Regions from separate parts of the Nocardioides sp. NPDC023903 genome, predicted to be linked through region 4. Evidence: riboswitches for the same ligand, from Rfam matches in the RefSeq annotation. Region 4 holds a riboswitch; each other region holds the start of a gene.
The links. A riboswitch is a leader RNA that binds a small molecule or an ion and turns the genes downstream of it on or off. The one in region 4 is predicted to bind cobalamin.
Positions count from the first base shown of each region.

Region 1 (7,517 bases), on a different contig from region 4:
CGAGCGCGACAGCGGACCGTGTTGGTCTCGACACGCCTCCGCCGCCCTCGCTTCGCTCGGGGGCTCCTTCGCTCGGCGCGCCCGGACGAGCAAGCTCGCCGGGCGGCCTCGCTCAGTCGCCAAGCGGCTCCGGCGGCTCGACCAGCGGGAGCGGCGGCTCGACCAGCGGGGGCGTCGGGGTTGCTGACCCGCTGCGGCACCACGGGGATGTCGAGGTGGGGGAGGGGCTGCTCGACTTCGCGGTGAACGTCTACCCAGAGCCGCGGCCGGGGTGGCTGGATGAGGCGCTCCACGAGTCGCTGGCGTCGGCGGCCTATCCCGACGAGGAGCCAGCGCGGGCGGCGCTGGCCAAGCACCACGGCCGCGAGCGGGCGGAGGTGCTCCCGACGGCGGGGGCGGCGGAGGCGTTCACGCTGGTCGCCCGGACCCGGGCATGGCGGAAGCCGGTCGTGGTCCACCCGCAGTTCACCGAGCCCCACGCGGCGCTCGAGCAGGCCGGCCACACGGTCACCGAGGTGCGCCTCCGAGCCGAGGACGGGTTCGCCCTCGACCCGGCGGCGGTGCCCGACGACGCGGACCTGGTCGTCGTCGGCAACCCGACCAACCCGACCGGCGCGCTCCACCCGGCCGAGACCCTCCGCGCCCTCCTCCGGCCCGGCCGGCTGGTCGTGGTCGACGAGGCGTTCATGGACGCGGTTCCCGGCGAGCCCGAGACCCTCACTGCGGAGCGCGCAGAGGGCCTGCTGGTCATCCGCAGCCTGACGAAGCACTGGTCGATCCCCGGCGTACGCGCTGGCTACGTCGTCGGCGACGCCGCCGCGATCAGCGACCTGGAGGCGGTGCGTACGCCGTGGTCGGTCGCGGCCACGGCCGCTGCCGCGATGCTCGCCTGCGCCACCGAGCGCGCCAGCGCCGAGGCCCGTGAGCGCGCGGAGCGGATCGCCGCCTGGCGCGACCATCTCGAGGCCGGCCTACGGGACCAGCAGATCGAGTACGTCCCCTCGGCCGCCTCCTTCGTCCTGGCCCGCCCGGGCGCCGGAGTCCGTGAGGCGCTGCGCGACCAGGGCATCGCGGTACGCCGCGCCGACACCTTCCCGGGCCTCGGCCCGGACTGGGTGCGGATCGCGGTACGCCCCGAGGGCCTGACCGACCAGCTCCTGGCCGCGCTGCGCCGGACCCGGGAAGCCTCGTGAGCCCGCGGGCGATCGGGCTCCTGGCCGGCTTCGCGCTGGACCGCCTGCTCGGGGACCCGCGGCGATACCACCCGGTCGCCGGCTTCGGCACGGTCGCGATGAAGGTGGAGCAGGCCTGGTACGCGGACGACCGGGCCCGAGGCGTCCTCCACACCGCGACGCTGGTCGGCGGAGCGGTGGTCCTCGGTGCTGCCGCGGAGCGCCTCGCCCCAGGGCGAACAGGGAAGACGCTGGTGACCGCGGCCGCGACTTGGGGGGTCCTCGGGGGCCGCTCGCTGGAGCGGGAGGCGCTGGCCGTCCACGCCCATCTCGACCGCGACGACCTTCCGGCCGCGCGGCAGCGGCTGACCCACCTCGTCGGCCGCGACACCGACGAGCTCGATGCCTCCGAGGTCTCCCGGGCCGTGGTCGAGAGCGTCGCCGAGAACACCTCCGACGCGGTGGTCGCGCCGCTGGTGTGGGGCGCGATCGCGGGCGTACCCGGCCTGCTCGGCTACCGCGCCGCCAACACCCTGGACGCGATGGTCGGGCACCACAACGCTCGCTACGAGCACTTCGGCTGGGCCAGCGCCCGCCTCGACGACCTGCTCAACCTGCCCGGCTCCCGCCTCTCCGGCCTGCTCACGCTGGCCGCCGCACCGACGCGGGCCCGGCAGGCGTGGGAGGCCTGGCGCCGCGACGCCGCTCGCCACCCGAGCCCGAACGCCGGCGTCGTCGAGGCATCCTTCGCGGGCGCCCTCGACATCCGCCTCGGCGGCACGAACCGCTACTACGGCAACCGGGTCGAGCACCGCGCGGTGATGGGCGACGGCCGCGACGCGACCCCTGCCGACGTCGTCAGCGCCACCACGCTGGCCCGCAGGGTCGGCATCGGCGCGGCCCTGGTCGCGGCGGCGTACGCGGTGGTCGTTCAGCGCTCCTGACGGAAGGCCCGGGCCAGGACCGCGGGCGGTGCCTCAGCGATGCCCGGTCCGCCGGCGCGGGTCCACTGGGCCAGCGCGTCGGCGACCCTCGCCGAGCCGGCCCGGGCGACCCAGACCGGCCGCGCGCCGCGCCGCCGCCCCTCGGGTGAGGGGCCGACCACCACGACGTCGGCCCGCTCGCAGGGGCCGAGGCAGTCGGCGACACGTACCGTCGCCGACTCCCCGGCCGCCGCGTTCAGCGTCGTGAGCACGGCCGCATGGTCCACCCCGGGCGACTTCCGCTCCGTCCCGCAGCAGCATCCGCGGCAGACCGTCAGCGTCGGCCGCCCGGCCGCGTCCCTCATCCCGGCCGCCTTCGGCGGCGGGTCTTCGTCGCTCGCCGCAAGTACACGAGCAAGCTCGGCACTTGGACTCACTCCTCAGCCCTCGCAGGCCGCGCAGTCAGGGCCGTTCTCGATGGCGCAGACCTCGGCGTCGCTCCAGTCGTCCCAGGTCAGGTCGTCGATGGCGTCGGTGGTGGTCGGGGTCTCGTTCATGGTCATGCCTCTCGGTCGAAGGTCGAAGGGATCAGTTGGTGCGGGTCTGCTTGCTGGCCTGGATGCCGGCCCGCGAGCGCAGGTAGTACAGGCTCTTGATGTTCGGGTCGAGCAGGGCCAGCTTGTGGATCTTGCTGATGTACTGCGGGGTCGCGTCGGCCTGGAAGAAGAGGTTGAGCGACTGGGCCTGGTCGATGTAGACCTGCCGGTCCGACGCGCGGGCGAGCAGGATCTCCTGGTCGATCTCGTAGCCGGTCTTGAAGACGTCCTTCTCGTGCTCGTCGAGCCAGTCGACGTGCTGGACCGAGCCGCCGTGGTCGACGATGTCGTCGATGTGCGCCTGGTCGTAGACGCCGCGCTCCTCCATGACCTCGACGAGGTTCTGGTTGGCCCGCGGCATCTCGCCGGCCGAGGTGGTCTGGTTCCAGACGTTGGCGACGTACGGCTCGATGCCCTGGCTGGTGCCGCCGACGATCACCGCGGTGCTCATCGTCGGGGCGATCGCCATCAGGTGGGAGTTGCGCCGCCCGACGCACCACTCTGGGATGCCCGCGACCGAGCCCATCCACCGCGACGCGGCGTCGGCGTGCGACGAGATCCGCTCGAAGATGTCCTTGTTGAGTGCCGCCGCCTTGTCCGACTCGAACGGCACCCGCTGCTTCTGCAGGTAGTCGTGGTAGCCCATCACGCCCAGGCCCAGGCTGCGGGCCTTCTCGGTGTAGCGCACCGCCCGCTCCAGGCCGCGGATCGTGCGGGCCTTGCGCAGGAACGCCTCGGCGACCGCGTCGAGGAAGACGGTGGCGACGTACGCCGTGTCCTGGTCTTTCCACTCGTCATAGGTCGAGAGGTTCAGCGAGGAGAGCACGCAGGTGTAGGAGTGGTCCTCGTCGCTGAAGAGGGTGATCTCCGAGCACAGGTTGGAGGCCTTGTTGGCCAGCCCGTTGGCCTTGTAGGACTCGGTCTGCGCGGCGTTGACCGTGTCGACCTTCCAGATGTAGCCCTTGCCCAGCACGACCCGGATCTTCAGCACCCGCTGATAGCGCTCCAGGGCGTCCTTGTCGCCGGCCAGCATCCGGTCGATGAACGCCTGGCTGAAGATCCAGCCGATGTTCTTGTTGGCGGGCTCGCGGAAGATCAGGTCGGCGAGCTCGAAGAAGTCCGGGTGGTCCACCGGCAGGTAGCCCGCCCAGGAGCCGCGGCGGGTGGCGCCCTGGCTGATCTGGTTGGTCATCTCCACGAAGTTGCAGAAGACCGGGACCACGCCGTTGGCCTTGCCGTTGTCGCTGAACTTCGCGCCACGGGGCCGGACGTCGCCGAGGTACGCCGAGGTCCCGAACCCGTTCTGGGAGAGGATCGCCGCCTCCTTGAGGGTCTCGTAGAAGCCCCAGACCGAGTCCTCGACGTACGACCCCTCGCACGAGACCGGCAGACCCCGGTCGGTGCCGAGGTTGGACAGCACCGGCGTCGACGGGGAGAGCCAGCCGTTCCAGATGGCCTCGAAGAACCGCTCCGTCCAGGAGACGCCGTCCTCGCGGGGGTACATCTCGTCGGCGAGGTCGCCGGCGGTGCTGGCGATGGTCTCGTAGCGCTCCCGGACGCTCTGCTCGGCGACGGTGTACTTGGCCTTGAACATGGCGTAGCCCGCCGTGGTCATGAAGGCGGGCACGATGCCCTCGGCCTGCAGGGCCTTGCGCTCGGCAGAGAGCGCCTCCCAGTTGCTGTTGCTCATTAGAAGCTGAACTCCGTCTCGCCGATGTTGCGGTTGTATTCGTTGCCGGTGACCTGGAAGAAGTCGTGGAACTGGGTGCCGTTGATGCCGCTGTAGAACCACTCGGCGATCGGGTTGACCTCGACGTTGAACAGCGGCTCCATCCGCATGTTCTCCAGGGTCATGTCGATGCGGGACCTCACGAAGGTCTCCAGGTCGGCCTGATCGATGCCGGCGATCGGCCCGTGGTCGAAGAGCATCTCCACGATCCGGGCCTCGTGGGCGTAGAGGTGCTCGGCGACGCCGCGGACCCGGGCGAAGAGCTCGTCGCGTTCGGCCTCGAACTTGTCGGCCGGGACGGTGGCGGCGTACTCCTCGAGGGTGGTGTTGAACAGCCAGGCGCCGCCGGTGGCGTGCAGGTTCTCGTCGCGGGCGGAGAAGTTGATGCCGCTGATCACGTTCTGCAGCAGGTTCTTCCCACCGGACTGGAAGTGCTTGAGGAAGGCGAAGTTGGAGTAGAGGACGCAGTTCTCCATCAGCGTGAAGACGCTCAGCGCGTAGAGCAGGTCCTCGTCGGCGATCGCGTCCCACACGAACTGGATCCGCTCGGCCAGCACCGGGTCGTTCTTGTAGGAGTCGTAGAACTCCTCGGTGTCGATCATCAGGACCTTGTTGAGCTTCGCGTAGAACGGCGCGTGCATGTTCAGCTCGGCGAACGAGAAGGCGTTGGCCATCATCTGGACCTCCGGACGCGGGAACGCGTGGAAGATCCGGTCGCCCCACACCTCGCCGCCGAGGATCAGCTCGTAGATGGTGAACAGCTTCAGCGTGGTCTTGACCGCGGCCTGCTCGGCGTCGGTCATGTTGACCAGGAAGTCCTGCTTGTCGTTCTCGACCGGGATCTCCTCGGCGGTCCAGAAGATGCTCCGCTGCTTCTTGGCCAGGTCCTCGGCCATCGGGTAGTCGAAGACGTACGCCGACTTCTCGGTGCGGATCGGTAGACCCTCGGTGTCGATCATGTCCGTGCCCTTCTCACGCGGGCCCCCGGCCCGCTGGATGTCTCGTGCATCCGTGCCGGGGCAGGGAGGACGGCGGCAGCGCGCCGGGCGGACCCGGTCACGTGGTGCTCGCTCGATCCCCTGACCTTCCCTCGAGGTCGCGGACCCCACCATGAGGTGGGCACTGGCAGGTCTTCGGACTCGTGGGCGTGATCGTGCTCGGTCCTAGTGGCCGTCGCTTCCCAGGAGCCGGCTTGCTCCCAGTGCTTCGTGACGGCGGTCGTTCCCACTCACCGCTGCGGGGCAGTCCCGGGCTCACACCGGGTTCCCTCTTGCCTCTCCCGCCCCGTCGCCGAGGAGGAAGAACCAGCTGCGAGGACCACTATATGCGGGAATTACACCAATGCAACTTCCTAGATCTTGTGTCTGATCGTGTCGCCGGCAACGCCGCGTACGCGGTCTGGAGCACCGTGCTAGCGTGTCGCCCGAGTCGAACGCATCCTGATGGATGCCAGGGAACTCCGGTGTGAATCCGGGACTGGCGCGCAGCGGTGAGGGCGACGGCGACGCTAGGCGCCACTGGGACGTGAGTTCCTGGGAAGGCAGCGTCGCCGGTTGAACCCGAGTCCGAAAACCTGTCGACTCAGATGTACGTCAACGGGCCTCGCGATCAGGCTCCAGGAGACCTGAGAGGCCGACAGCCGTGCAAGCGTCCTGCCGCGATGCGCACCACCCGCACGCCGGAGGGCCGTCGTGAAACGCGCCGCCGGCGCGAACCGCAGAGTGCCCTTCGTACCGCTGGTCCTCGGCCTGCTGATCGCCTCGGTCCTCAGCGTCGTGGTCTCCCTCGCCTTCGGCTCTGAGCGGATCCCGGTCACCGACGTCGTCGCGGCGGTCCGGGACCGGCTCCAGGGTGCTGCGCCGGGGCAGTGGGACGTGATCGTGTGGGAGCTTCGTCTTCCCCGGGCGCTGATGGCGCTGGTCGTGGGCGCGGGCCTCGCGGTGTCCGGGGCCGGGATGCAGACCCTGGTCCGCAACCCGCTCGCCGACCCGTTCCTCCTCGGGATCAGCTCCGGCGCCTCGGTGGGGGCGACGGCGGCGATCACCACCGGGGCGCTGGCCGGCTTCGGCATCTACGCAGTCTCCACCGGAGCCCTGCTCGGGGCGATCGGCGCGGCGCTGCTGGTCTGGCTCGTGGCGACCGCACAGGGCGGGCTCACCCCGATCCGGCTGGTGCTCTCCGGGGTCGTGCTCTCCTCGGGGCTCTCCGCGATCGCCTCGTTCCTGGTCTTCATGAGCGATGACCCTCGCGCCGCCAACTCGGTGATGTTCTGGATGCTCGGCAGCGTCGGCGGCGCCAGCTGGGAGAAGCTGTGGCTGCCCGCGGCCCTCAGCCTCGTCCTGTGCCTGGCGATGCTGGCGCTGCATCGCTGGCTGGACGCGCTCGCCGCCGGCCCGGAGACCGCCGCCGCCCTCGGCGTGAACGTCGCGGCCCTGCGTACGGCTCTGTTCGTCGGGTTGGCGGTCCTGGTCGGGGTCCTGGTCGCGGTCAGCGGCGGGATCGGGTTCGTCGGGCTGATCGTGCCGCACGCGGCCCGGCTGCTCGTGGGCGCGCGGCACCGGGTCGTCCTCCCGGTCGCGGCACTGGGCGGTGGGCTGTTCCTGCTGTGGGTCGACGTCCTGGCGCGACTGGTGGCGCGACCGCAGGAGATCCCGCTGGGCGTGGTCACCGGTGTCGTCGGGGCGCCGCTGTTCCTCCTGCTGCTGGGTCGCGGCAGGTATCGGTTCGGAGGTGGGGGATGAGCGGTCAGGAGGTCGGCCCGGTGCTGCGGCTACGCGGGGTCGGCGCGCGACTGGGCGAGCGCGAGGTGCTTCGCGACATCGACCTCGACGTGCCCGCGGGCACCAGTCTCGGGATCGTCGGGGTGAACGGAGTCGGGAAGTCGACGCTGCTGCGCATCCTCGCCGGAGTGCTGCGGCCGAGCGCAGGCCACACCTACCTCGCCGACACCTCCGGCGTCCTCCGCGAGACCGGTCAGATCAACTCGCGCGAGCGCGCCCGCCTGCTGGCGTACGTCCCTCAGGAAGAGGTCGCCTCGACCGAGCTGCTCGTCGGCGAGATGGTCGCACTCGGCCGGGTGCCGCGCACCCGGCCATGG
Region 1 covers NZ_JBEZZS010000002.1:167,052-174,568, forward strand. The annotation lists gene AB0F44_RS04285 (cobyrinate a,c-diamide synthase) at 1-1,193, shown strand, start outside; gene AB0F44_RS04290 (cobalamin biosynthesis protein) at 1,190-2,116, shown strand; gene AB0F44_RS04295 ((2Fe-2S) ferredoxin domain-containing protein) at 2,104-2,460, opposite strand; gene AB0F44_RS04300 (ribonucleotide reductase N-terminal alpha domain-containing protein) at 2,684-4,381, opposite strand; gene AB0F44_RS04305 (ribonucleotide-diphosphate reductase subunit beta) at 4,381-5,379, opposite strand; cobalamin riboswitch at 5,527-5,744, opposite strand; cobalamin riboswitch at 5,833-6,016, shown strand; gene AB0F44_RS04310 (iron ABC transporter permease) at 6,112-7,161, shown strand; gene AB0F44_RS04315 (ABC transporter ATP-binding protein) at 7,158-7,517, shown strand, end outside.
Region 1: it holds a riboswitch for cobalamin, as region 4 does, so the genes downstream of both, AB0F44_RS04305 (ribonucleotide-diphosphate reductase subunit beta) here and AB0F44_RS18635 (prenyltransferase/squalene oxidase repeat-containing protein) in region 4, are expected to answer to the same signal.

Region 2 (7,517 bases), on a different contig from region 4:
ACGAGCTGGCGCTGCTCGACGGCCTGCTCCTCGCAGTCTTCGTCGTCGAGCTGGTGCTGCGGCTGGTGGCGTACGGACCCAAGTTCTTCCTCGACCCGTGGAACATCTTCGACACTGTGATCGTCGCGATCGCGCTGGTGCCGGCGACCGGGCCGATGTCGGTGCTGCGGGCGCTGCGGATCCTGCGCGTGCTGCGCCTGGTCAACTCGGTCCCGTCCATGCGGCGCGTCGTCGACGGCCTGATCGCGGCGATGCCGGGGATGGGCTCGGTCGCGGCGCTGCTGGTGCTGATGATGTACGTCGCGGTGGTGATCTCGACCAACCTCTACGGCTCCATCGCGCCGGAGTACTTCGGCGACCTCGGCACCAGCGCGTTCACGCTGTTCCAGACCATGACCGGCGAGGCCTGGCCCGACATCGCCCGCGAGGTGATGGCCGAGGACCCCTCCGCCTGGATCTTCTTCGTGGTCTTCATCCTGGTGATGACCTTCGCGGTCCTCAACCTCTTCCTCGCCGTGGTCGTCTCCGGCATGGAGAGCGTCGAGAGCCTCGCCGAGCACGAGGAGGAGTCCGACGCCGAGATGATGGCCATCCTCACCTCGTTGCGGGAGGACCTCACGGCCGTACGCGAGGATCTGGCCGCGACCCGGGCCGAGCTGCAGAGCGCTCGCACGGAGGTCTAGCCCGTCCGGGTCGCACCCGTGACCACAATGACCACAAGGTCCAATACCTCCGGATGCTTCCGGGGGTCTCCGCGCCGCGCCTACCTTCACGGCCATGAAGTGACGTACGTCACTCTTGAAGGAGACCCCCATGAACCCCCTCATCCGTACCGCCGCGATCGCCGTCGCCACAGCTGTGGCCGGCACGTCGCTCGCCGCCTGCAGCTCCGTCAACAGTTCCGATTCGTCCTCCGGCGCAGCGCCGACGAGCGTGAACATCGTCGTCCCCGCCGACCCGGGCGGTGGCTGGGACCAGACCGGGCGAGCGTTCTCCGAGGTGCTGACCGGCGAGAAGATCGTCGAGACCGCCTCGGTGTCCAACGTTCCCGGGGCTGGCGGCACCGTCGGTCTGGCGCAGCTCGCCAACGAGACCGACGCCAACACCCTGATGGTGATGGGCTTGGTCATGGTCGGCGCGATCGAGACCAACAAGTCGGCCACCAAGCTCGCCGACACCACCCCGATCGCGAAGCTGACCGAGGAGCAGGAGGTCGTCGTCGTCCCGGCCGACTCGAAGTACCAGACCATCAACGACCTGGTCGACGACATCAAGGCCAACGGGCAGGACGTCGCGATCGCCGGTGGGTCCGCGGGAGGCACGGATCAGATCCTCGCCGGCCAGCTGCTCAAGGCGGTCGGCGTAGCCCCCGAGGACATCGCCAAGAGCCTCAACTACGTGCCCTTCGACGGCGGCGCCGAGTCGGTGACCGCGCTGCTCGGCAACAAGGTCGACGCCGGGATCTCCGGTGTCGGTGAGTACGCCGAGCAGATCAAGGCCGGCAAGCTCCGTGCGTTGGCCGTCTCCGGCGAGGAGCCCTCCGGCCTGTTGCCCGACGTCCCGACCCTCACCGACGAGGGCATCGACCTGGTGCTCACCAACTGGCGCGGCATCGTCGCCCCCGGCGACCTCGACGACGCCGACCGGGAGGCCCTGACCGACCTGGTCACCGAGGCGGCCGAGTCCGACGCCTGGGGCAAGGTCCTCGAGACCAACGACTGGGACGACGCCTTCATGGCTGGTGACGAGTTCGACACGTACGTCGACGGGGAGGTCACCTCAGCACAGACCACGCTCAAGGAAATCGGTCTCGTCCAGTGAGCGAGCAGACCCCCACCCAGCCTGGCCGGCTCTCCTTCGGGGAGCCGGCCATGGCCGGGGGCATCCTCGCCCTCGGTGTGTTCGCGCTGGTGCGTGCGGGAAGCATCGCCGAGCCGGTCACCGCGGCCGGCGCGATCGGGCCGCGGACGATGCCCTACCTCGTCGGTGGTCTGCTGGTCGTGACCGGTGGCATCACCCTGGCGCGGGTCCTGCGTGGTGAGCGTGGTGTGCCCGAGGGTGGCGAGGACGTCGACCTCTCCGGCACCACCGACTGGCGCACCGCCGTCCTGCTGGCCGTGGCCGTCCTGGGCCACGCCCTCCTGATCGGCCCGGTCGGCTGGCCGCTGGCCGGCGCCGCGCTGTTCACTGCGTGCGCGGTCATCCTGGGCGCCCGCCCCTGGTGGCGCTCGCTGCTGATCGGCCTGGTCATGGCGTTCGCGATCCAGCTGGTCTTCGCCGGCGGCCTGGGCGTCTCGCTGCCGCCGGGCCCGTTCCTGGAAGGGGTGTCGTTCCTCCATGGATAACCTCACCCTGCTCCTGGAGGGGTTCGCCACCGCGGCGCAGCCCGAGTACCTCGTCTTCGCCTTCATCGGTGTCATCCTCGGCACCGCGGTCGGTGTCCTGCCCGGCATCGGACCGTCGATGACGGTCGCCCTGCTGCTGCCGCTGACGTACGCCTTGGACCCGACGGCCGCGCTGATCACCTTCGCCGGGATCTACTACGGCGGCATGTACGGCGGGTCCACGACGTCGATCCTGCTCAACACGCCCGGCGAGGCGTCCTCGATGATCACCGCCCTCGAGGGCAACAAGATGGCCAAACGAGGCAGAGGCGCCGCGGCGCTGGCCACGGCGGCCATCGGGTCGTTCGTGGCGGGCACGCTCGCCACGGTCGCGCTCACCTTCCTGGCCCCGATCGCCGCGGATCTGGCCGTCAAGCTCGGTCCGGTCGAGAAGGTGGCCCTGATGGTTCTCGCCTTCACCACGGTGGGGGCACTGCTGGGCCGCTCGGTCTCGCGCGGGCTGGCCGCCCTGGGCGTGGGCATGTTCATCGGGCTCATGGGCGTCGACGGCATGTCGGGGCAGATGCGGTTCACCTTCGGCGTACCCGTGCTCAACGACGGCATCGACGTCGTGGTCGTCGCGGTCGCACTCTTCGCCGTCGGCGAGGCGCTGTACGTCGGTGCGCAGCTGCGCCGGGGACCGCAGCAGCTCGTCCCGGTGACCGGCGGGTGGCGCACCTGGATGTCGCGTGAGGACTGGCGGCGTTCCTGGAAGCCGTGGCTGCGCGGCACCGCGATCGGCTTCCCGATCGGCACTCTGCCGGCCGGTGGTGCCGAGGTCGGCACGTTCCTGTCCTACTCCGCCGAGCGCAAGCTGGCTCGCGGGAGAGCGAAGGAGGAGTTCGGCCACGGTGCCATCGAGGGGGTCGCCGGGCCGGAGGCGGCCAACAACGCCTCGGCCGCCGGCGTGCTCGTGCCGCTGCTGACGCTCGGCATCCCGACCTCGGCCACGGCCGCGGTGATCCTGGTGGCGCTGCAGCACTACAACATCCAGCCGGGGCCGCTGCTGTTCAAGGACCACGGAGACCTCGTCTGGCCGCTGGTGGCGAGCCTCTATATCGGCAACGTGCTGTTGCTGGTGCTCAACCTGCCGCTGGTCGGGCTGTGGGTGAAGGTGCTCCAGATCCCGCGTCCCTACCTGTATGCCGGCATCCTGCTGTTCGCGGCCCTGGGGGCCTTCGCGGTGCACTTCAGCCCCCAGGACGTCATGGTGCTCCTCGTGCTCGGCATCCTCGGCTTCTTCATGCGCCGCTACGGTTATCCCGTGGCGCCGATGGTGGTCGGCCTGATCCTGGGGCCGATCTTCGAGCGGCAGCTGCGCTCGGCCCTGCAGATCGCCCAGGGTGACTGGCTGACGCTGGTGCAGTCGCCGTTCGCGATCGTCGTGTACGTCGCGCTGCTGCTCGCGCTCGGCGGGTCGGTCGTGCTCCGGCGCAAGGAGGAGGACCTGGAGCACGAACTGGTCGAAGCCAGCAGCTGATCCGACCGGCTGCGACCGTTCGGGTCCGGTCGCAGCCCGTCGTCACATCAGCTGCCCGCTGAGGCGATCTCCTGCAGCACCATGTTGCGGGGGCCGTCGGCGGTGCTCTTGACCACCCGCAGGAAGTAGGGCTGGTCGGGATTGTGGTTGGGGTCGAAGGACCAGCTCCCACGGGGGCTGACGATGGTGCCGACCGACCCGAGAGAGTCGGCGATCTCGTTGCGGTTGACGTCGTCGGAGAGGTCGAGCGCCTTGTCGAGGGCGGCCGCGGCGTCGTAGGCCTGCACCGAGTAGACCGTCGGGGTGGCGTCGTACGCCTCGCGGTAGTCCTTCACGAAGGCGTCGTTCATCAGCGAGTCCATCGCGTCGCTGTAGTGCAGGGCGGTGCGCACGCCGGAGGCCGCACTGCCCAGCTCGGACAGCACGTCGCCCTCGGTGAGGAAGCCCGGGCCGTAGAGCCGGACGCTCTTGGCCAGCCCTGACTCGCGGTACTGCTTCACGAACGCCTCCGCCTCCTTGCCGGCGTAGGCCGCGTAGATCGCGTCGGCGCCAGAGTCCTTCGCCTTGTCGAAGAGCCCCGACCACTCCTCGGTCACGCCGGCAGGCGTGTAGCTCTGGCCCGCCACGTTGCTACCTGATGCCTCGAGGGCGATCATGAAGCTGTCGGAGAACTCGTGACCGGTCGCGTCGTCGGAGGCGATGACGTACGCCGAGCCCCGCTCGGTCTCCTTGGCGACCGCCGTCCCGAGCGCGCCGCCCAGGTCCGCGTTGGACGAGGACGTACGCCACAGGTAGTCGGAGCCGTCGGCGAACTCGTCGGCGCCGGCGCCGGTCACGATCAGCGGCGTCTCGCTGCTGATCGCCACGTCCTTGGCCGCCAGCGCCGTCTCCGAGCTCACCACCCCGACGACCGCCTGGACCTCGTCGTCCTGGATCAGCCTGGTCACCGCGGCGACGCCGGTCTCGACACGGTCGCCCTCATCGGCCTCGACGACGTCGATCAGCCGGCCGCCGAGCTTCCCGCCGTGCTGGTCGAGGTAGAGGTCGAAGCCACGGCTCATGTCGGTGCCGATCGACTTGTGGACGCCGGAGGTGGGCACCACCAGACCGATCGAGACCTTCGTCTCCGAGGTCGTGGCACAGGCCGTGAGGCCGAGCGCGAATGCCGAGATGGGCGCGAGAACGAACAACTGCCGGTGAGCCGAGCCTGTCACGGGAGACTCCATCTATGGGGGTGGCCTCGGGAGATTTCGAGTAGGCGAACACTGGCACAAACCGCGGTCGGACAGCGAGCAATTCGGCGCCGTGTCCGCAAGTCGGTAGTCTCGCCCTGCCAGTCGTACTCCATGCCTGATGGGGTCAGGGAACCCGGTGAAAGTCCGGGACTGACGCGCAGCGGTGAGGATGACGGGCGGGGCACGCCCTCCTTCCGGGGAGGACAGCCACTGGAGCCTGGCTCCGGGAAGGCGCTCCGCTCCGATCGATTCCGAGTCCGAAGACCTGCTGGCTCTGGCGGCGCCCGCCGCCAGGTCACCACGTGCCCCGCGCAAGGGCACATGACGCAGAGCAGGTGTCCTGATGTCGCGAGTCCGAACCGACCGGTGCCCCGGAGTCGGTCGTCCGTGGGCGGCCGAGGACGGCCTGCTGGTACGGCTGCGCCTGATCGGCGGGTCCGTCTCGTCCGCCGCGCTGCTCTCGCTGATCTCCGTGGCGGAGACCTACGGCGACGGGCGGATCTACCTCACCGGTCGCGCCAACCTGCAGGTCCGCGGCCTGCCGAGTGTCGACGGCGGCCTTCCGGGTGAGGTGCTCACTGCGCTGAAGGCGACCGGTCTGGTGCCGGCGCAGACCCACGAGCTCGTACGCAACGTGATGGTCTCCCCGCAGACCGGGCTCGCCGGAGGGCGGGCCGACCTGCGCGGCGTCGCGGCATCGCTCGACCGGCTGCTGTGCGCCTCGTCGCGGCTGGCCGCGCTGCCGGGGCGGTTCCTCTTCGTGCTCGACGACGGCCGCGGCGACCTGGTCTCGCGGGAGTGCGACCTCGGGCTGGTGGCACTGTCCGCCGCCGAGGGACAGCTCCGGGTCGGTGACTCGTGGGGGCCGGTCGTGCCGCTCGCCGAGGCCGCCGCTCGGCTGGTCGCCCTCGCTTCACGCTTCTTGGACGTACGCGGCGAGGGGCCGTCCGCGCCCTGGCACGTCTCCGAGCTCGACGCCCCGCTGGTCGAGCCGGTCGCGGCCGACGATCGGGTGCCCGCCGCGGCCGAGGAGCTCGGCTACGGACCGGTGCCCGGCGGCGAGCACATCGCGGCCCCGGACGGGGCCTTGGACCAGGCCGCGGTCTCGGCCCTTGCGGCGCGAACGCCGGCGGTGGTGGTGACGCCGTGGCGCGGCGTACTCGTGCCTTCGCCGCAGGTGCGCCCGACCCGGCGCTACGACTACATCGACCAAGGGCCGGCGATCTACGTCGACTCCTTCGCGACCATCCGCCGCGAGGCCGACCTCTCCGCGGTGCCGGCCGATGCCGAGCGGCTCGCGGTGCGGATGATCCACGGCAGCGGGCAGGTCGATCTCGCCTCCGACCTGGTCATCCACCCGGGCCTGGTGAAGGCCGCGCGCGGTGCGCTGGAGGCCGGTGCGCCGATCCTGTGCGACGCGACGATGGTCGCGACCGGGGTCACCCGCAGCCGGCTCCCGCGCGACAACGAGGTGCTCTGCATGCTCGGCGACGACCGGGTCCCGGCGCTCGCCCGCGAGTGGACGACGACCCGCACCGCCGCCGCGCTGTCGCTGTGGGAGCCCTACCTCGAGGGTGCGGTGGTCGCTATCGGCAACGCCCCGACGGCGCTCTTCCACCTGCTCGAGATGATCCTCGACGGCGGTCCGCGGCCGGCCGCGATCGTCGGCTGCCCGGTGGGCTTCATCGGCGCCGCCGAGTCCAAGGAGGCGCTCGCCTCGTTCGCCGCCGATCACGGGATCGACATCCCCTACGTCACCGTCCGGGGACGTCGCGGCGGCTCCGCGATGACCTCCTCCGCCCTCAACGCACTCGCCCAGGAGCAGGAATGAGCACCCCCGGACGGTTCACCGTTGTCGGCATCGGACCCGGGGATCCCGAGCTGATCACCCTCAAGGCCGCCCGGCTGATCGGCGCGGCTCCGGTGATCGCCTATCACGCCGGGGTGCGCAAGCAGTCGCATGCTCGCCGGATCGCGTCCTCTCTGATCCCCGCCGGCGCGGTGGAGGAGGAGCTGCGCTACCCGGTCACCACCGGGACCACCTCGCACCCGGGCGGCTACGTCGGGGCGATGGCCGAGTTCTACGAGTCCTGCGCGGTCCGGCTCTCCGCTCATCTCGACGCCGGCCGCGACGTGGTCCTGCTCGCGGAGGGCGACCCGCTCTTCTACGGCTCCTCGATGTACCTCCACGACCGGTTCAAGGAGGTCTACGAGACCTCCGTCGTGCCGGGCGTCCCCGCCTTCGCGGCGGCCACCGCGGCTGTCTCCACGCCGCTGGTGCGCCAGACCGACGTGCTCACGGTGCTGCCGGGGACCCTGCCCGAGCCCGAGCTCGCCCGTCGTCTGGCCGACACCGAGGCGGCGATCATCATGAAGCTCGGCCGGACCTTTCCCGCGGTTCGTTCCGCGCTCGCGGCT
Region 2 covers NZ_JBEZZS010000002.1:151,216-158,732, forward strand. The annotation lists gene AB0F44_RS04220 (ion transporter) at 1-683, shown strand, start outside; gene AB0F44_RS04225 (tripartite tricarboxylate transporter substrate-binding protein) at 814-1,821, shown strand; gene AB0F44_RS04230 (tripartite tricarboxylate transporter TctB family protein) at 1,818-2,345, shown strand; gene AB0F44_RS04235 (tripartite tricarboxylate transporter permease) at 2,338-3,864, shown strand; gene AB0F44_RS04240 (ABC transporter substrate-binding protein) at 3,912-5,078, opposite strand; cobalamin riboswitch at 5,182-5,387, shown strand; partial or broken gene AB0F44_RS04245 (nitrite reductase) at 5,443-5,631, shown strand; gene AB0F44_RS04250 (precorrin-8X methylmutase) at 6,277-6,930, shown strand; gene cobJ (precorrin-3B C(17)-methyltransferase) at 6,927-7,517, shown strand, end outside.
Region 2: it holds a riboswitch for cobalamin, as region 4 does, so the genes downstream of both, AB0F44_RS04245 (nitrite reductase) here and AB0F44_RS18635 (prenyltransferase/squalene oxidase repeat-containing protein) in region 4, are expected to answer to the same signal.

Region 3 (7,517 bases), on a different contig from region 4:
GTCGGCCGGTGAGGAGGCGAAGACGACGTCGAGGTCCGGCTCCAGCCCGAGCGCGTCGACGTCGGTGAAGTTGGAGATGCGGGGGAGGCGTACGACCGCGACCTTGCGGGTGGCGCCGGCTGCCGAACGGCGTCCGTCGAGGTCGAGCGCGTCCTCGGAGTCGAGCCACAGCGACGGCTCCCACGGCAGCACCCCGAAGACCGGGCGCTGGGTGAGCGACTCCAGCGAGTCGAGTCCGGGCTTGAGCAGCCCGGCGTCGCCACGGAACTTGTTGACCACAAAACCGCTGATCAGAGCCTGGTCCTCGGGCTCGAGGAGGGCCAGGGTGCCGTACATCGCCGCGAACACCCCGCCCCGGTCGATGTCGCCGACGACCACGGTCGGCAGCCCGGCATGCCGCGCCAGCCCCATGTTGACGTAGTCCCCGGCCCGCAGGTTGATCTCGGCCGGGCTCCCCGCGCCCTCAGCGACGATGACCTCGAAGCGCGAGGCCAGATCGTCGTACGCAGCATGGGCCGCGGTCGCCAGATGCCGGCGCCCCGCCTCCCAGTCGTGCGAGGACACCTCGCCCGCGGGATGCCCCATCAGGACCACGTGGCTGCGGCGGTCGGAGCCGGGCTTGAGCAGCACCGGGTTCATCGACGGCTCTGGGGTGACTCGAGCCGCCAGCGCCTGCACCCACTGCGCCCGGCCGATCTCGGCGGTCGTCCCGTCGGGCGCCTGGCAGACCATCGAGTTGTTGGACATGTTCTGGGCCTTGTAGGGCGCGACCTTGACGCCGCGACGGGCGAACGCCCGGCACAGCCCGGTCGTCACGACCGACTTGCCGGCGTCCGAGGTGGTGCCGGCGACCAGCAGCCCGCTCATCGGCGGGGTGCTCGCAGGAGGTAGATGTCCATCACCCAGCCGGACTTCTCACGCAGCCGGGTCCGAGCCTCCTCGATCGCGGGGACGACCTCGCCGACCGTGCCGGCGACGAGCTCCTCCTCACGCGTGCCGAGGTTGCCGCCCCACCAGATCCGCCAGTCCTCGAGCCCGGGAAGGTCGACGACTCGGTTGAGCATCACCACGAGGTTGTCGTGCCCGGCCTCGACGGCGTCGAGCACGGCGCGGCCGGTGGTGACGTAGAGCGGACGCCCGACGTCATGGAGCACGAGCCGGTGCCGGGCGGCGAGCAGCTGCACCGAGGAGATCCCGGGGATGACGTCGACCTCGACGTCGAGCTGCTCGGCGATCTGGTCGACGACCCGAATCGTGGAGTCGTAGAAGGCAGGGTCGCCCCAGACCAGGAAGCCGACGTCGCCGGGGTGCTCGGCCAGCACGGCGAGATACCGCTCGACCCGGGCCCGGTGCCAGGCGGCAACCGCCGCCCGGTACTCCGCGTCGGTCCCGGTGAACTCCTCACGCCGCTCACGGGGCGCGTCGGCGACCTTGACCACCCGGGCGGGCTGATCGAGATGGCGGTCGAGCAGTTCCTCGCGGGCCCGCACCAGCGGGTCGGGCATGCCCTGCTTGACCGTGCCCGACTTGTCGGTGACCAGGAAGAAGTCGACCGACCGCATCGCGGCCACGGCCTCGAGGGTGACCTGGTCGGGGTCACCGGGGCCGACGCCGATGATCTTGATCTGACGCGTCACTCTTCCTCCAGGTCACCTTCGATGTCGAGGTAGATCTCCTGCATCTGCGCGACGAGCTCGGGGTCGGGCTCCTCCCACAGGCCGCGCTCGGCCGCCTCGTGCAGCCGCTCGACGATGCCGCGCAGCGCCCACGGGTTCGAGGATCGCATGAACTCCTGGTTGGTCTCGTCCAGGACGTACTCGCGGGCGAGCTTCTCGTACATCCAGTCCTGCACCACACCGGCGGTCGCGTCGAAGCCGAAGAGGTAGTCGACGGTCGCGGCCAGCTCGAACGCGCCCTTGTAGCCGTGGCGCTGCATCGCCGAGATCCAGCGCGGGTTGACCACCCGGGCCCGGAAGACGCGGTTGGTCTCCTCCTGCAGCGTGCGGGTCTTGATGGCGTCGGGGGAGGTGGAGTCGCCGACGTACGCCTTCGGCTCGCTGCCGGTCAGCGCGCGGACGGTCGCGACCATGCCGCCGTGGTACTGGAAGTAGTCGTCGGAGTCGGCGATGTCGTGCTCGGCGGAGTCGACGTTCTTGGCGGCGACCTTGATCCGGCGGTAGTTGGCGCGCATGTCGTCGGCCGCCGGGGCGCCGTCGAGGTCGCGGCCGTAGGCGAAGCCGCCCCACGCCGCATAGACGTCGGCGAGGTCCTGGTCGGAGCGCCAGTTGCCGGCCTCGATGACCTGCAGGATCCCGGCGCCGTACGAACCGGGCTTGGAGCCGAAGATCCGGGACGTCGCGCGGCGCTGGTCGCCGTGATCGGCGAGGTCCTCGAGGGTGTGCGCGCGGACGAAGTTGTCCTCGGCCGGCTCGTCGAGGTCGGCCACCATCCGGACCGCGTCGTCGAGCATCGAGACGACGTGCGGGAACGCGTCGCGGAAGAACCCGGAGATGCGTACGGTCACGTCGATCCGGGGCCTGCCGAGCTCGGCGAGCGGGATGACGTCGAGGTGCGTGATCCGGCGGGAGGCCTCGTCCCACTCGGGGCGCACCCCGAGCAGCGCGAGCACCTCGGCGACATCGTCGCCGGACGTACGCATCGCGGAGGTGCCCCACACGGACAGCCCGACGCTTGTGGGGTAGTCGCCCGTCTCGTCCAGGTAGCGCTGCAGCAGCGAGTCAGCCATCGCCTGCCCGGTCTGCCACGCCAGCCGCGACGGCACCGCGCGCGGGTCGACGGTGTAGAAGTTGCGCCCGGTCGGGAGTACGTTGACGAGCCCTCGCAGCGGCGAGCCCGACGGCCCCGCGGGGACGAAGCCACCGTCCAGCGCGTGCAGGACGGCGGACAGCTCGTCGGTCGTCCCGTTCAACCGCGGCACCACCTGCTCGGCGGCGAAGACGAGCACCTGCCGCACGGCCGGGTCGTCGTGGAGCGTCTCGGCGACCGCCGGGTCCCAGCCGGCTGCGTCCATGCGCTGCACCAGATCCTTCGCCTGGGCCTCGATCTCGTCGACCGCCCGGGTGTCGGCGCCCTCCTTGAGACCGAGCGCAGCCCGTAGCCCGGGCACGGCACCGCCGACGCCGCCCCACACCTGCGCGGCGCGCAGGATCGAGAGCACCAGGTTGACCCGCGCCTCGCCCTCGGGCGCGGCACCCAGGATGTGCAGACCGTCGCGGATCTGGGCGTCCTTGATCTCGCAGAGCCAGCCGTCGATGTGGAGCATGAAGTCGTCGAAGTCGTCGTCCTCGGGCCGCTCCTCCATGCCGAGGTCGCGGTGGAGCTCGGCGGCCTTCATCAGCTGCCAGATCTCGCCGCGGATGGCGGGCAGCTTGGCCGGGTCCATGGAGGAGATCCGGTCGTACTCCTCCATCAGCCCTTCCAGCCGCGCGATGTCGCCGTAGGACTCCGCACGCGCCATCGGCGGCACCAGGTGGTCGATGATCGTGGCGTGCGCACGGCGCTTCGCCTGGGCACCCTCGCCCGGGTCGTTGACCAGGAACGGGTAGATCAGCGGCATGTTGCCAATGGCCGCGTCCGGGCCGCAGGACGCCGAGAGCGCGGCGTTCTTGCCGGGCAGCCACTCCATCGAGCCGTGCTTGCCGAGATGGACGACGGCGTCGGCGCGGAAGCCGTTCTCGAGCCAGCGGTAGGCACCGAGGTAGTGGTGCGACGGTGGCAGGTCCGGGTCGTGGTAGATCGCGACCGGGTTCTCCCCGAACCCGCGCGGCGGCTGGATCAGGATGACGATGTTGCCGGCCTGGAGCGTGGCCAGCACGAGCTCGTTGTTGTCGTTGACGAAGAGCTTGCCCGGCGTCGGTCCCCAGGTCTCGACCATCTGTTCGCGCAGGTCAGCGGGGAGATCCGTGGTCCACTTGTCGTAGTCGGCCTTGGAGATGCGGACGTGGGCGTCGGTGAGCTGGGCGTTGGTCAGCCACTCCTCGTCCTGGCCGCCGGCGGCGATCAGGGCGTGGATCAGCGCGTCACCGGCGGCGGTGTCGCCCTCCTCGGCGGCGACGGAGTCGAGGATGCGTACGACCTCGTTGTCCTGCCCCAGGTCATAGCCCTCCTCGCGGAGCCGGCGCAGCATCCGGATCGCGGAGACCGGGGTGTCCAGGCCGACCGCGTTGCCGATCCGGGAGTGCTTGGTCGGGTAGGCGGAGAGCACCAGCGCGAGGCGCTTGTCCGGGTTGGCCGTGTGCCGCAGGCGCGCGTGGTTGACCGCGATCCGGGCGACCCGCGCGGTGCGCTCGGGGTCGGCGACGTAGTGGGGGAGACCCTGCTCGTCGAGCTCCTTGAAGGAGAACGGGGCGGTGATGATCCGCCCGTCGAACTCGGGGATCGCGATCTGGTTGGCCGAGTCGAGCGGCGTGACGCCGTCGTCGGAGGCCTCCCACTCCGCGCGCGAGCTGGTCAGGCACAGTCCCTGGAGCACCGGGATGTCGAGCGCCGCCATCCGCTCCACGTCCCAGGCCTCGTCCTCGCCGCCGGCGCTGGCCGAGGCGGGCACCGAGCCGCCGGCCGCGAGCACGGTCACGATCAGTGCGTCGAGGGTGCCGAGCGCCTCGTAGAGATCGTCGGGGGCCGAGCGCAGCGAGCCCGCGAAGACGGGTACGCCGGTGGCCGCACCGGTCGCGTCGATGGCATCGGCCAGCGCGTGGGCGAACGCGGTGTTCCCGCTGGTCTCGTGGGCGCGGTAGTAGAGCACCCCGATGCGAGGACGAGTCGCGTCGGCCGGCGCGGGTCGCTCCGCGAAACCCCAGGCGGGGACGGTCGCGGGCGGCTCGAACCCGAAGCCGGTCAGCAGGACCGTGTCGGAGAGGAACGCGTGCAGTTGGGCGAGGTTGCCCGGCCCACCCTCGGCGAGATAGCGGTGCGCCTCGGCGGCGACACCCATCGGGACGGTGGAGTGCTCCATCAGCTCGGCGCTCGGCTGCTGCTCGCCGCCGAGGACGACGACCGGGGTGCCGCGCTCCTTGACGGCGCTCAGGCCGTCCCACAGATCGTTGGGCGAGCCGAGGAGCCGGAAGACGACCAGGTCGGCATCGGCCACGACCTGCTCGAGATCGGTCGCTCGCGACGGGTTCGCCCAGGCGTAGTCGGCGCCGCTGGCACGGGCCGAGAGCAGGTCGGTGTCCGAGGTGGACAGAAGGGCGATGCGTACGCGTGCAGAGTCGGCCATGCCGAGTTCCTCCTAGGGGTTCTCGCCCCGTCGATCGGTCGGATAGCCCGCGGCCAGTGTCTGGCTGTGTCCGTGCCCAGATGCTGTACGGACGTCACAGTGGCGGAACCGCCCCGGACTTGCACCGGGTTCCTGCGCCACGAGCGTGCTCGCAGCCTACCCCGCGCGCCGCTCGAGCCAGGTCTCGCGGGTGATCTCGTACTCGACCTCTCCATCGGCGTGACCGGCGAGCGGTTCCGCGAAGTCCTCGTGGAAGGAGCGTACGAAGGTCATCCCGACCGACACCATCGTTGCTCGGGAGGCCTCGTTGACCGCCATCGTCTGCGCGATCACCCGATCGATCCCGAGCTCCTCGAACCCGTGACGGAGCAGCTCCAGCGAGCCCTCCTTCGCGTAGCCCTTGCGCCAGTGGCGCTGCGGGAGCCGGTAGCCGAGCTCGGCGGCATCGGTGCGCGGCGGGTTGTCGGGTGGCTCGAACATGTAGAGCCCGACGGCCTCACCGGCCGAAAACCCGATCCACTTGCCCAGCGCCTCCGTCTCCTTCGCCATCCGGATCCACTTGTGCATCCGCTCCTCGGTCTCCTCCGGCGTGAGCGCGCGGGTGAACAGATGGCGGAGCACCACCGGGTCCGAGTTGAGCTCGACCAGAAACGGCAGATGCTCCTCGCTGAGCGGGACCAGCTCGAGGCGCTCGGTACGCAGACGGGCTTGCGGCATGGGCCAGACGTTAGCCAGGCCGTACGCCGCCGGCACCTGGTTTCTGGGACGGTCCGGTCAATTGACAAATCCGTTTGTCAATTGCATCCTGGATCTTGTGAGCAACGGCATCATCTACGTCGACGAGCCGGACCGAGTGGCCGCGGCGCTGTCGCCTATTCGTCGGCAGCTGCTCGGACATCTGCAGGAGCCCACGTCGGCGACCCAGCTCGCCGCCGTGCTCGAGCTGCCTCGCCAGCGGGTGAACTACCATCTGCGGGCGCTCGAGTCGGCCGGGTTGGTGGAGCTGGTCGAGGAGCGGAAGCGCCGCGGATTCGTCGAGCGGATCGTCCGTGCGAAGCCGGGTGCGTTCGTGGTCGACCCATCGGTGATGGGCCGCGGACCCGAGTCCGCTGAGAGCGCGGGGCGGATCATGGACCAGTTCGCCGCCGACCACCTTGTCGGGGTCGCCGCAGCCACCGTGCGGGATGTGGCCCGCATGCAGGTCAAGGCAGACGAGCAGGGCAAGCGCCTGCTCACGTTCACGATCGAGGCCGCCGTGCGCTTCGCCGACGCCGCCGACGTGCACAGATTCACCGAGGAGCTGACCGAAGCGCTGCGACGCACGGCAGAGGGCTTCGACAGCCCGACCGGTCGGCAGTACCGCGTCGTCATCGGTGGGCATCCCGCCCCAGCAGCGGTGACCGACCCGTCCGAACAGGAGCAGAGCGATGAATGACAACCAGAGCGGCGAGACGCCGCGGATCGAGGTCACCGCGGCGGCCTCGGCCGAGGCCGCTTGGCAGGCCCTGCGGGACCCGGGCGCCATCCGACAGTGGCACGGCTGGGACGCGGATGAGATCGAGGCCGAGATCGACTCGATCTACTTCACCGATGTCGTCGAGGAGGCCGACCGGCGCACCCTGGTCGCCAACGGCGGCGACAGGTTCGACATCCAGCCGAACGGCGACGGCGTCCAAATCACGCTGACTCGTGCGCCGTTGTCCGGCAACCCGGACTGGGACGCCTACTACGACGACGTCACCGAGGGTTGGACGTCGTTCCTGCATCAGCTTCGATTCGCGCTCGAGCGCCGCCCCGGCATGACACGACGCACGTTGTACTTCGCCGATCGCGGCACCTACTCGGGCACCGTCATCGACCGGCTCGGCCTCGACGCTGTCGCCGGCCAGCCCCGGGGCAGCCGCTACACAGCGACGATCGCCGGTGAGGACGTGGCCGGCGAGGTCTGGTTCCGCTCGGCGCACCAGCTGGGCGTGACGGTCGACGCATGGGGCGAGGGCCTGCTGGTGATCGCCGGCACGGCGCCGTCGGACGCCGACCCGGCCGGCACGTCGATGGCCATCCTCAGCACGTACGGCCTCGAGAACGCCGATTTCGGGCAGCTCGACACGAGGTGGGCCGGCTGGTGGGCCGATCACCGGGCGGGGGAGTGATCCTCCGCGGTTAGGTGGCGGAGAGCTCGATGGGCGGCGTGGTAGCCGCACATGCCGTGGACGCCGGCGCCGGGCGGGGTGGCGGCGGAGCAGAGGAACATCCCGGGGATGCCGGTGTCGTAGCC
Region 3 covers NZ_JBEZZS010000002.1:179,443-186,959, forward strand. The annotation lists gene AB0F44_RS04345 (cobyric acid synthase) at 1-867, opposite strand, end outside; gene cobF (precorrin-6A synthase (deacetylating)) at 864-1,637, opposite strand; gene cobN (cobaltochelatase subunit CobN) at 1,634-5,239, opposite strand; cobalamin riboswitch at 5,273-5,418, opposite strand; gene AB0F44_RS04360 (GNAT family N-acetyltransferase) at 5,396-5,956, opposite strand; gene AB0F44_RS04365 (helix-turn-helix domain-containing protein) at 6,054-6,674, shown strand; gene AB0F44_RS04370 (hypothetical protein) at 6,667-7,392, shown strand; gene AB0F44_RS04375 (NAD(P)/FAD-dependent oxidoreductase) at 7,374-7,517, opposite strand, start outside.
Region 3: it holds a riboswitch for cobalamin, as region 4 does, so the genes downstream of both, cobN (cobaltochelatase subunit CobN) here and AB0F44_RS18635 (prenyltransferase/squalene oxidase repeat-containing protein) in region 4, are expected to answer to the same signal.

Region 4 (7,517 bases):
GATCGGCCGCGGTCTGCGGCAGCAGCCCGACGAGCTCGCGTCGCTCTTCGGGGTCGAGGGTCGCCGGATCCTTGCCGTCCACGTCCACCGACCCGGCCAGCCGCTTCTGGGTCCCCTGCAGCGTCCACAGCAGCGTCGACTTGCCCGATCCGTTCCGTCCCATCAGCGCCGTCACCCGCCCCGCGGGCAGCTCGATCGAGACGTCGTGCAGGACCGGCGTACGTCCTCGGGTGACGGTAAGGCCCGAACTTGTCAGGCACTTCATGGACTTGTCGGGTGTTTCAGTGCCCGTCAACCCCAAGGATACCCGGTCGACCGGGTATCCCTGGCCCCGCGCCCGCCGCCTCGCATCCCGCACCGTGAGCGGCAGGGGGGACCAACCGACCTCGCGGCCGAGCTCGACGAGCGGCGGGACGATGGGTGAGGTCTCCAGGACGTCGGCGGGGTCACCGACGGCGACGGAGCCGTCGCCGACGAGGAGCGCGATGCGGTCGGCGAACGGTACGACCCGCTCGAGCCGGTGCTCGGCGAGGACGACGGAGGTGCCGAGGTCGTGCACCAGCCGGGTGATGGTGGCGAGCACGTCCTCGGCGGCGGTGGGATCGAGGGCGGAGGTGGGCTCGTCGAGCACGACGACCCGCGGGTGGGTGGTGAGCACCGAGCCGATCGCGACGCGCTGCTGCTGCCCTCCCGAGAGCGTACGCAGCGACCGCTGCCGCAGCTCGGCGATGCCGAGCAGGTCGAGGGTCTCCTCCACCCGGCGCCGCATGGTCGCCGGCGGCAGGCCGAGCTGCTCCATCCCGTAGGCGAGCTCCTCCTCGACCGTGTCCGTGACGAATCCGGCCACCGGGTCCTGCCCGACGTACCCGATGATCCCGGCGCGCTCGCGCGGCGGCGTACGAACGATCGAGGCGCCGTCCAGCAGCACGTCACCGTCGAGCACGCCGCCGGAGAAGCGCGGCACCAGGCCGGCGAGCACGCCGAGCAGCGTCGACTTCCCCGAGCCGGTCGGACCGGAGACGAGGAGCAGCTCGCCCTCCTCGATCGTGAGATCGACGTCCTTGAGCACGTGCTCAGAGGAGTCGGGCGGGGTGAAGGTGATGCCTCGCAGCTCGATCATGCGACTGCCTCCTCGTGAACGAGCGATGATGCCGGTAGCGGGGCGGCGACGGCCGGGACCAGCCCGACGAGCACACCTAGCATTGCGGTCAGCGTGACTTCCGGGACGGTGCTCACTCCCGGATAGGCGACCGGGACCTGATAGCGGGCGACCCACCAGCCCACGGCGACGACCACGATCCCGCTCAGCGCCACCACGACCTCTGGCCAGCGCCACCGGTCGGGCCGGTAGACGGTCCGCGTCACCCGACGGCCGGCGAGTGCCAGCCCTCCGGCGGCGGTGCCGACGCCCAGGCTCAGCATGGTGGCGGCCAGCCAGCCGGGCGTGGTGCCGTCCAGCACCGCGTAGACGCCGGCGCAGAGCCCGACGAGGGAGACCAGCATCAGCACCGAGGTGATCCGCCTGGTGGCGACCGGAACGCCGGCCGTACGTCCGTAGCCGCGGGTGTCCATCCCCGCCGCCAGCGCCATCGACCGCTCCAGGGCGTCCTCGAGCACCGGCACCAGAAAGCGGCGCAGGCGCCTGACGTTTCCGGTCGCACCGGCACGCAGCCGTTGCGCCGCGCGCACCCGCTGCACCGACTCGGCCAGCTGCGGCAGCACCGTCACGGCGACCACGACCGCGGTGCCGATCTCGTAGAGCGCCGGCGGCAGCGAGCGCAGCAGCCGCTTCGGGTTCGCCAGAGCATTGGCCGCACCGACGCAGATCACGATGACGCCCAGCCGCAACCCGTCGTAGAGGCCGGCCAGCAGCGCCTCGCGGGTGAGCGGCCCGAGCAGCCTGATCCCCAGCACCCACTCCGGGAGCGGGATCTCGGGCAGGTCGATGAGAACGTGGCCCGGCACCGCACCCAGGAGCACCCGGAAGAGCACCCGGGTCACGACGATGAACACCGCGAGGCCGACGTAGAGCCGGAACGCCTTCGCCCACGGTTGGTCGCCTCGGCGCGCGGCGACCACGACCGACACCACCCCCACCAGGAGCAGGAGCAGCAACGGGTTTGTGGTGAAGGAGGCGTACGCAGCCAGGCCGATCGCCCACACCCACCAGGCGACGGGGTGCAGATCGCGGGGCAGGTGCGCGACCGCGGCCGTACGGAACAGGGTGCTCATCGCCGGCGCCACCACACGGCACCGGCGACGGTGAAGAGTGCGAGGATCCCCGCGGGCGCGACCCAGGCGGGCAGATGCTCGGGGGCCGAATCTTTCGATTCTTCCGGAAATAACTCCGGCGACGGGCTTGAGGGCGCCCCCACAGCATCCCCAAGCTCCGTCGCCGGAGCGGTAACGACATCGTCGTCTATCCACGTGAACGCAACACCCTGCCCGGAGGTCACGCTGATTTCGGTAACATTTCTGGAGGCATAGCTCCAGGCCGCCGAATCGTCGGTGATCCACAGCGACCAGTACGCGTCGGCAGGCGGCATCTGGGCGCAACCCGCCGCCTTCGGGCGCTCATCGACGCGGCATACGACGCTGGGCATCGAGGTCACATAGGTGAGCGGATGTCCCGCCTTCTCGAAGAGATCGGCGCCGGTGTCGCCCTCCTCGGGCTGGACACAGGTGACCTCAGGCTCGCCACCCAACGCGTTGGGCTCGACGACGACGGTGACGCCGTCGCACGTCTCGGCGGCAGACGATGCGGCGACCGGGACGAGGACGGGTGCGGTGGCCCCGGCGAGGATCGCGAGGGCCACCAACGAGGACCGCAGGATCAGCACGAGCTCTTCGCGGTCGCGTCCTTGGGCAGGAAGACCAGCGACGGCAGCGCCTGAGCGGCGGCGAGGCGGTACATCCCCTCGGACTCCTTGGTCAGGCCCTTGGTGTTGCCCTCGGTCAGCGCGGCGTCGTCATAGGCCACCGCGCCGGCGTCGTCGCCACAGGTCACGACGTGGTCAGCAACCCAGGCTGCCGCCTTCTCCGCGGCAGCGGTCTCACCCGCGCGACCGAACGCCCACCCGGCCAGGCCGGTGGTGTTGGAGTTGGCGATGTTGCCGGTGGCGGCCTTGAACGACCCGTCCTTCGCCTGGGTCTCCTTCAGCCACTCGACACCGGCCTCGACGGCCTTCTCCGCCTCCGGGGACGCAACCCCGGACAGGGCGATCAGCGCAAACGCCGTGGCGTCGGCGTCCGGGACGGCCTTCGGGTCGGCGTCGCAGGTCTGGTCAGCAGCGGCGGGGTCGGCCGTGAAGGTGACCCGGAACCACCCCTCCTCGCACTGCTGCCCGGCCAGGAACTCCGTCGCGGCGGCGGCTTCCTTGCTCTCGGCGTTGTTCAGGGCCCACACGGCGTACGACTGTCCGATGGTGTTGGAGTAGTCGGCCGCCTTCTTGTTCTTGGGGTCGAGCTCGTCGGCGATGCGGCCGTTCTCGGCGACCGTGCCCTCGAGCTGCTTCAGCAGACCGGGGTCGGAGGCGTCGACGTTCTGCTGGAGGACCAGCGCCTTCGCAGTGGCCCCTGCCGAGGTGACCGTGCCGAACCCGGGCGAGGTGTAGGCCTTCTTGTTCTCCATCACGGCCGTGGCGATCGTCGAGATCTCCTCGTCGTAGCCACCGACCTCTGCAAGCGCGATCCCGATGTCGGCGCTGAGCCCGAAGTCGTCGGTGCCGTACTGCGCGTTGCGGGCCACGCCCTCCGGCGCCTGGGCCACGAGCCAGTCGGCCACCGAGGTGGACACCTTGGCGTCGTAGGTGGGCTTCTCCCCCTCCTCGACGGCTTTCTCGCCACAGCCGGCGAGCGAGGTGAGGGCGAGGGCGGCGGCGATGCCACCGAGGACGGTCTTCTTCATGGTTCCTTCCGCGCTGTTCGTCGGGAAGGCCCAGGGCCGACCCGCTGCTTTCCACGACAGCGTCAGGTCAGTACGCGTCCGTCGGCAGGTGCTCCGGCTCGCTCAGGACACTCGGTGCCTGGGCCTACGGTTGCGGGTCAGCGCCGGGATTCGACCGGCTTCCCCCACCACGGCGTGTGTTGATTGAGGCGCCCATCCTATGCCGGGCGAGCCGTGCTTGCGGGATCGCCACCGAGCAGTCACTCTGTCCCCATGCGCCACAGGATTCTCGGCCTTGTCGCAGCATCGATCTCGGCCACCCTTCTCGCCCTCTCCCCGACCACGACGGCCGGCGCCGAGGAGGCACGGACGTCGGTCACGTACGCCGATCTGGTCGCCATGTTCGGCGAGAAGGTCGGCGACCGGAGCACCGTCGAGACCGGACTGCCGAGCCTCAACCGCGCGATGGCCGACGCCGGGATCACCACCGCCTACCGGCAGGCCGCCTATCTGACCACGCTCGCCAACGAGAGCTCCTTCCACCACGACGCCAAGGGCCGCGACAAGCGGAAGTTCACCGGCCGCGGCTACATCCAGCTGACCGGCGAGGCCAACTACACCGACGCCGGGACCTACTTCGACATCGACCTGCGCCGCCGCCCCGAGCTCGCCCGGTCGCTGGACTACAGCGCCCCGATCTCGCGGTGGTACTGGACCGTCGCCCGTGACATCAACCCGCTCGCCGACGCTCTAGACATGGGCAAGGTCAACGCGGCGATCGGCTACCCCTCCAACAAGAAGGAGGACGCCGAGCGCTGCCGCGACTTCAAGGCCGCGCTCGAGCATCTCCACGGGTCGGTGCCCAAGGGCGTCAGATGCGCCCGCCCGGCCTCCGCGCAGACCCGGTAGAGGACGTACGTCATTTCTTGGTGCGCTTGTCGCTGACCGCGATCGCCGAGGTGCCCTCGTCCTTGAGCTCGAAGAGGTCGATCGCCTTGATGAGCTTGGTCCAGGTGGCGTACCCGTAGTTGCGCGGGTCCTCGGAGGACTGGTTGCGGATGCGGGAGACCACGGTGCCGACCAGGGCCCAGCCGTCGTCGTCGGCGGCCGCGGCGATGGAGTTGCGCAGCAGCTGGATCAGCCGGGCGTTGCGCTTCAGCGCCTGCCCGTTGGTCGCCGATGACGACTGCTTGCGAGTACGCGTGGCCCCGGGCTCGGCGTCGACCTCGGTCTCCTCCTCGGAGCTCCCGAGCTTCTCCACCACGGTGAACCGGGTGCAGGCGCTCTTGAACGGCGCCGGCGTCTTCTCCCGGCCATAGCCGTAGACCGCGCGGCCCTTCTCCCGCAGGTAGTGCACCAGCGGCGTGAAGTCGGAGTCGGAGGAGACCAGCGCGAACGCGTCCGGGATCGCCGCGTGCAGCAGCTCGACGGCGTCGATCGCGAGCGCCATGTCGGAGGCGTTCTTGTGGGCGGTCAGGTCGAACTGCTGCATCGGCCTGATCGCGGCGTCGTGCAGCTCCTCGATCCAGCCCTTGAGCTCGGACTTGGTCCAGTTGCCGTACGCCCGCCGGATCGTCACCTCGCCGTACTCGGCCAGGTCGTTCAAGATCTCGTCGATCTTCGAGGCAGGCGCGTTGTCGGCGTCGATGAGCAGTGCGATGCGGAAGGGCTCGGTCACGGTCACGCCGGACAGTCTGCCAGTGCACCCCATCGCCGAGTCGGCTCATCCTGACCAAAACCAACGCCGAGTCGGCGCGTCATGACGCGCCGACTCGGCGGGGTTTGTTGTCAGGACGAGCCGACTCGGCGTGGGTTAGGAGAGCTTCTCCAGGATCAGCTCGCGGACGCGCATGGCGTCGGCCTTGCCGCCGGTCGCCTTCATGACCGCGCCGATGAGCGCACCGGCCGCGGCCTGGTTGCCGCCGCGGATCTTCTCGGCGACCGCGGGCTGGGCGTCGATGGCTTCGTCGACAGCTGCGCCGAGCGCGCCGTCGTCGGAGACCACGGCGAGCCCGCGGGAGTCGATGATCTCGGAAACCGTGCCCTCACCGGCGAGAAGACCCTCGAAGACCTGACGGGCCAGCTTGTCGGTCAGCGTCTTGGCGTCGACCAGCTTCTGCACCTCGGCGACCTGCACCGGGGTGACACCGAGCTCGGCGAGCTCGACGCCACGGTCGTTGGCGCTGCGGGACAGCTCGGCCATCCACCACTTGCGGGCCGCCTGTGCGGAGGCTCCTTCGGCGACCGTCGCCTCGATCAGCGACAGCGCGCCGGCGGCCCAGACGTCACGCATCTCCAGGTCGGAGTAGCCCCACTCGACCTGCAGGCGAGCCCGCTTGTCAGCAGTACGCTCCGGCAGGCTCGCGCGCAGCTCCTCGACCCACTCGCGCGACGGCGCGACCGGGACGAGGTCGGGCTCGGGGAAGTAGCGGTAGTCGTCGGCGTCCGACTTCGGCCGGCCGGCCGAGGTGGTGCCGGTGTCCTCGTGGAAGTGGCGGGTCTCCTGGAAGATCGCCTCCCCCGCGTCGAGGATCCCGGCGTGGCGCGACATCTCGAAGCGTACGGCCCGCTCGACCGAGCGCAGCGAGTTGACGTTCTTCGTCTCGGTGCGGGTGCCGAGCTCGCCGGAGCCCTTCGGGGACAGCGACAGGTTGACGTCGCAGCGCATCGAGCCCTGGTCCATGCGTACGTCGGAGACGCCCAGACCCAGCAGGATCTCGCGCAGCGCGGCGACGTAGGCCTTCGCCACCAGCGGCGCCTTGGCGCCGGTGCCGAGGATCGGGCGGGTGACGATCTCGATCAGCGGGATGCCGGCGCGGTTGTAGTCGACCAGCGAGTAGTCGGCGCCGTGGATGCGGCCGGTCGCACCACCGATGTGGGTGGTCTTGCCGGTGTCCTCCTCCATGTGGGCGCGCTCGATGTCGACCCGGAAGATCTCCCCCTCGACCTCGACGTCGAGGTAGCCGTCGTAGACGATCGGCTCGTCGTACTGGGAGGTCTGGAAGTTCTTCGGCATGTCCGGGTAGAAGTAGTTCTTCCGGGCGAACCGGCACCACTCCGCGATCGAGCCGTTGAGCGCGAGACCGATCCGGATCGCGCTCTCCACGGCCTTGGCGTTAACGACCGGCATCGAGCCGGGCAGGCCGAGGCAGGTCGGGCAGACCTGGGAGTTGGGCTCGCCACCGAACGTCGCAGGGCAGCCGCAGAACATCTTGGTGTTGGTGTTGAGCTCGACGTGCACCTCGAGCCCGAAGGCCGGGTCGTAGCGCTCCAGCACCTCGTCGAAACCGACAAGACCCAAAGAATCAGGCACAGCGGTCATCGGGCCACCTCCAGCTTGTCGATCGAGAGCACCGGGCCGATGGCGCCCTCGAGCGCGGCACCGACGCGGTAGAGACGGGCGTCCTCCAGGACGGGCGCCAGGAGCTGTACGCCGACGGGCAGCCCGTCCACGTCGGAGACCCCGGCCGGGATGGAGATGCCGGGCGTGCCGGCCAGGTTGGCCGGGATGGTGGCCAGGTCCTGCATGTACATGGCCAGCGGGTCGTCGAGCTTGGCGCCCAGCGGGAACGCGGTCGACGGGGAGGTCGGCGAGACCAGCACGTCGACCTGCTCGAAGGCCTTCTTGAAG
Region 4 covers NZ_JBEZZS010000018.1:44,215-51,731, forward strand. The annotation lists gene AB0F44_RS18620 (ATP-binding cassette domain-containing protein) at 1-1,120, opposite strand, end outside; gene AB0F44_RS18625 (energy-coupling factor transporter transmembrane component T) at 1,117-2,232, opposite strand; gene AB0F44_RS18630 (hypothetical protein) at 2,229-2,840, opposite strand; gene AB0F44_RS18635 (prenyltransferase/squalene oxidase repeat-containing protein) at 2,834-3,907, opposite strand; cobalamin riboswitch at 3,973-4,118, opposite strand; gene AB0F44_RS18640 (glycoside hydrolase family 19 protein) at 4,160-4,795, shown strand; gene AB0F44_RS18645 (NYN domain-containing protein) at 4,806-5,570, opposite strand; gene gatB (Asp-tRNA(Asn)/Glu-tRNA(Gln) amidotransferase subunit GatB) at 5,700-7,208, opposite strand; gene gatA (Asp-tRNA(Asn)/Glu-tRNA(Gln) amidotransferase subunit GatA) at 7,205-7,517, opposite strand, start outside.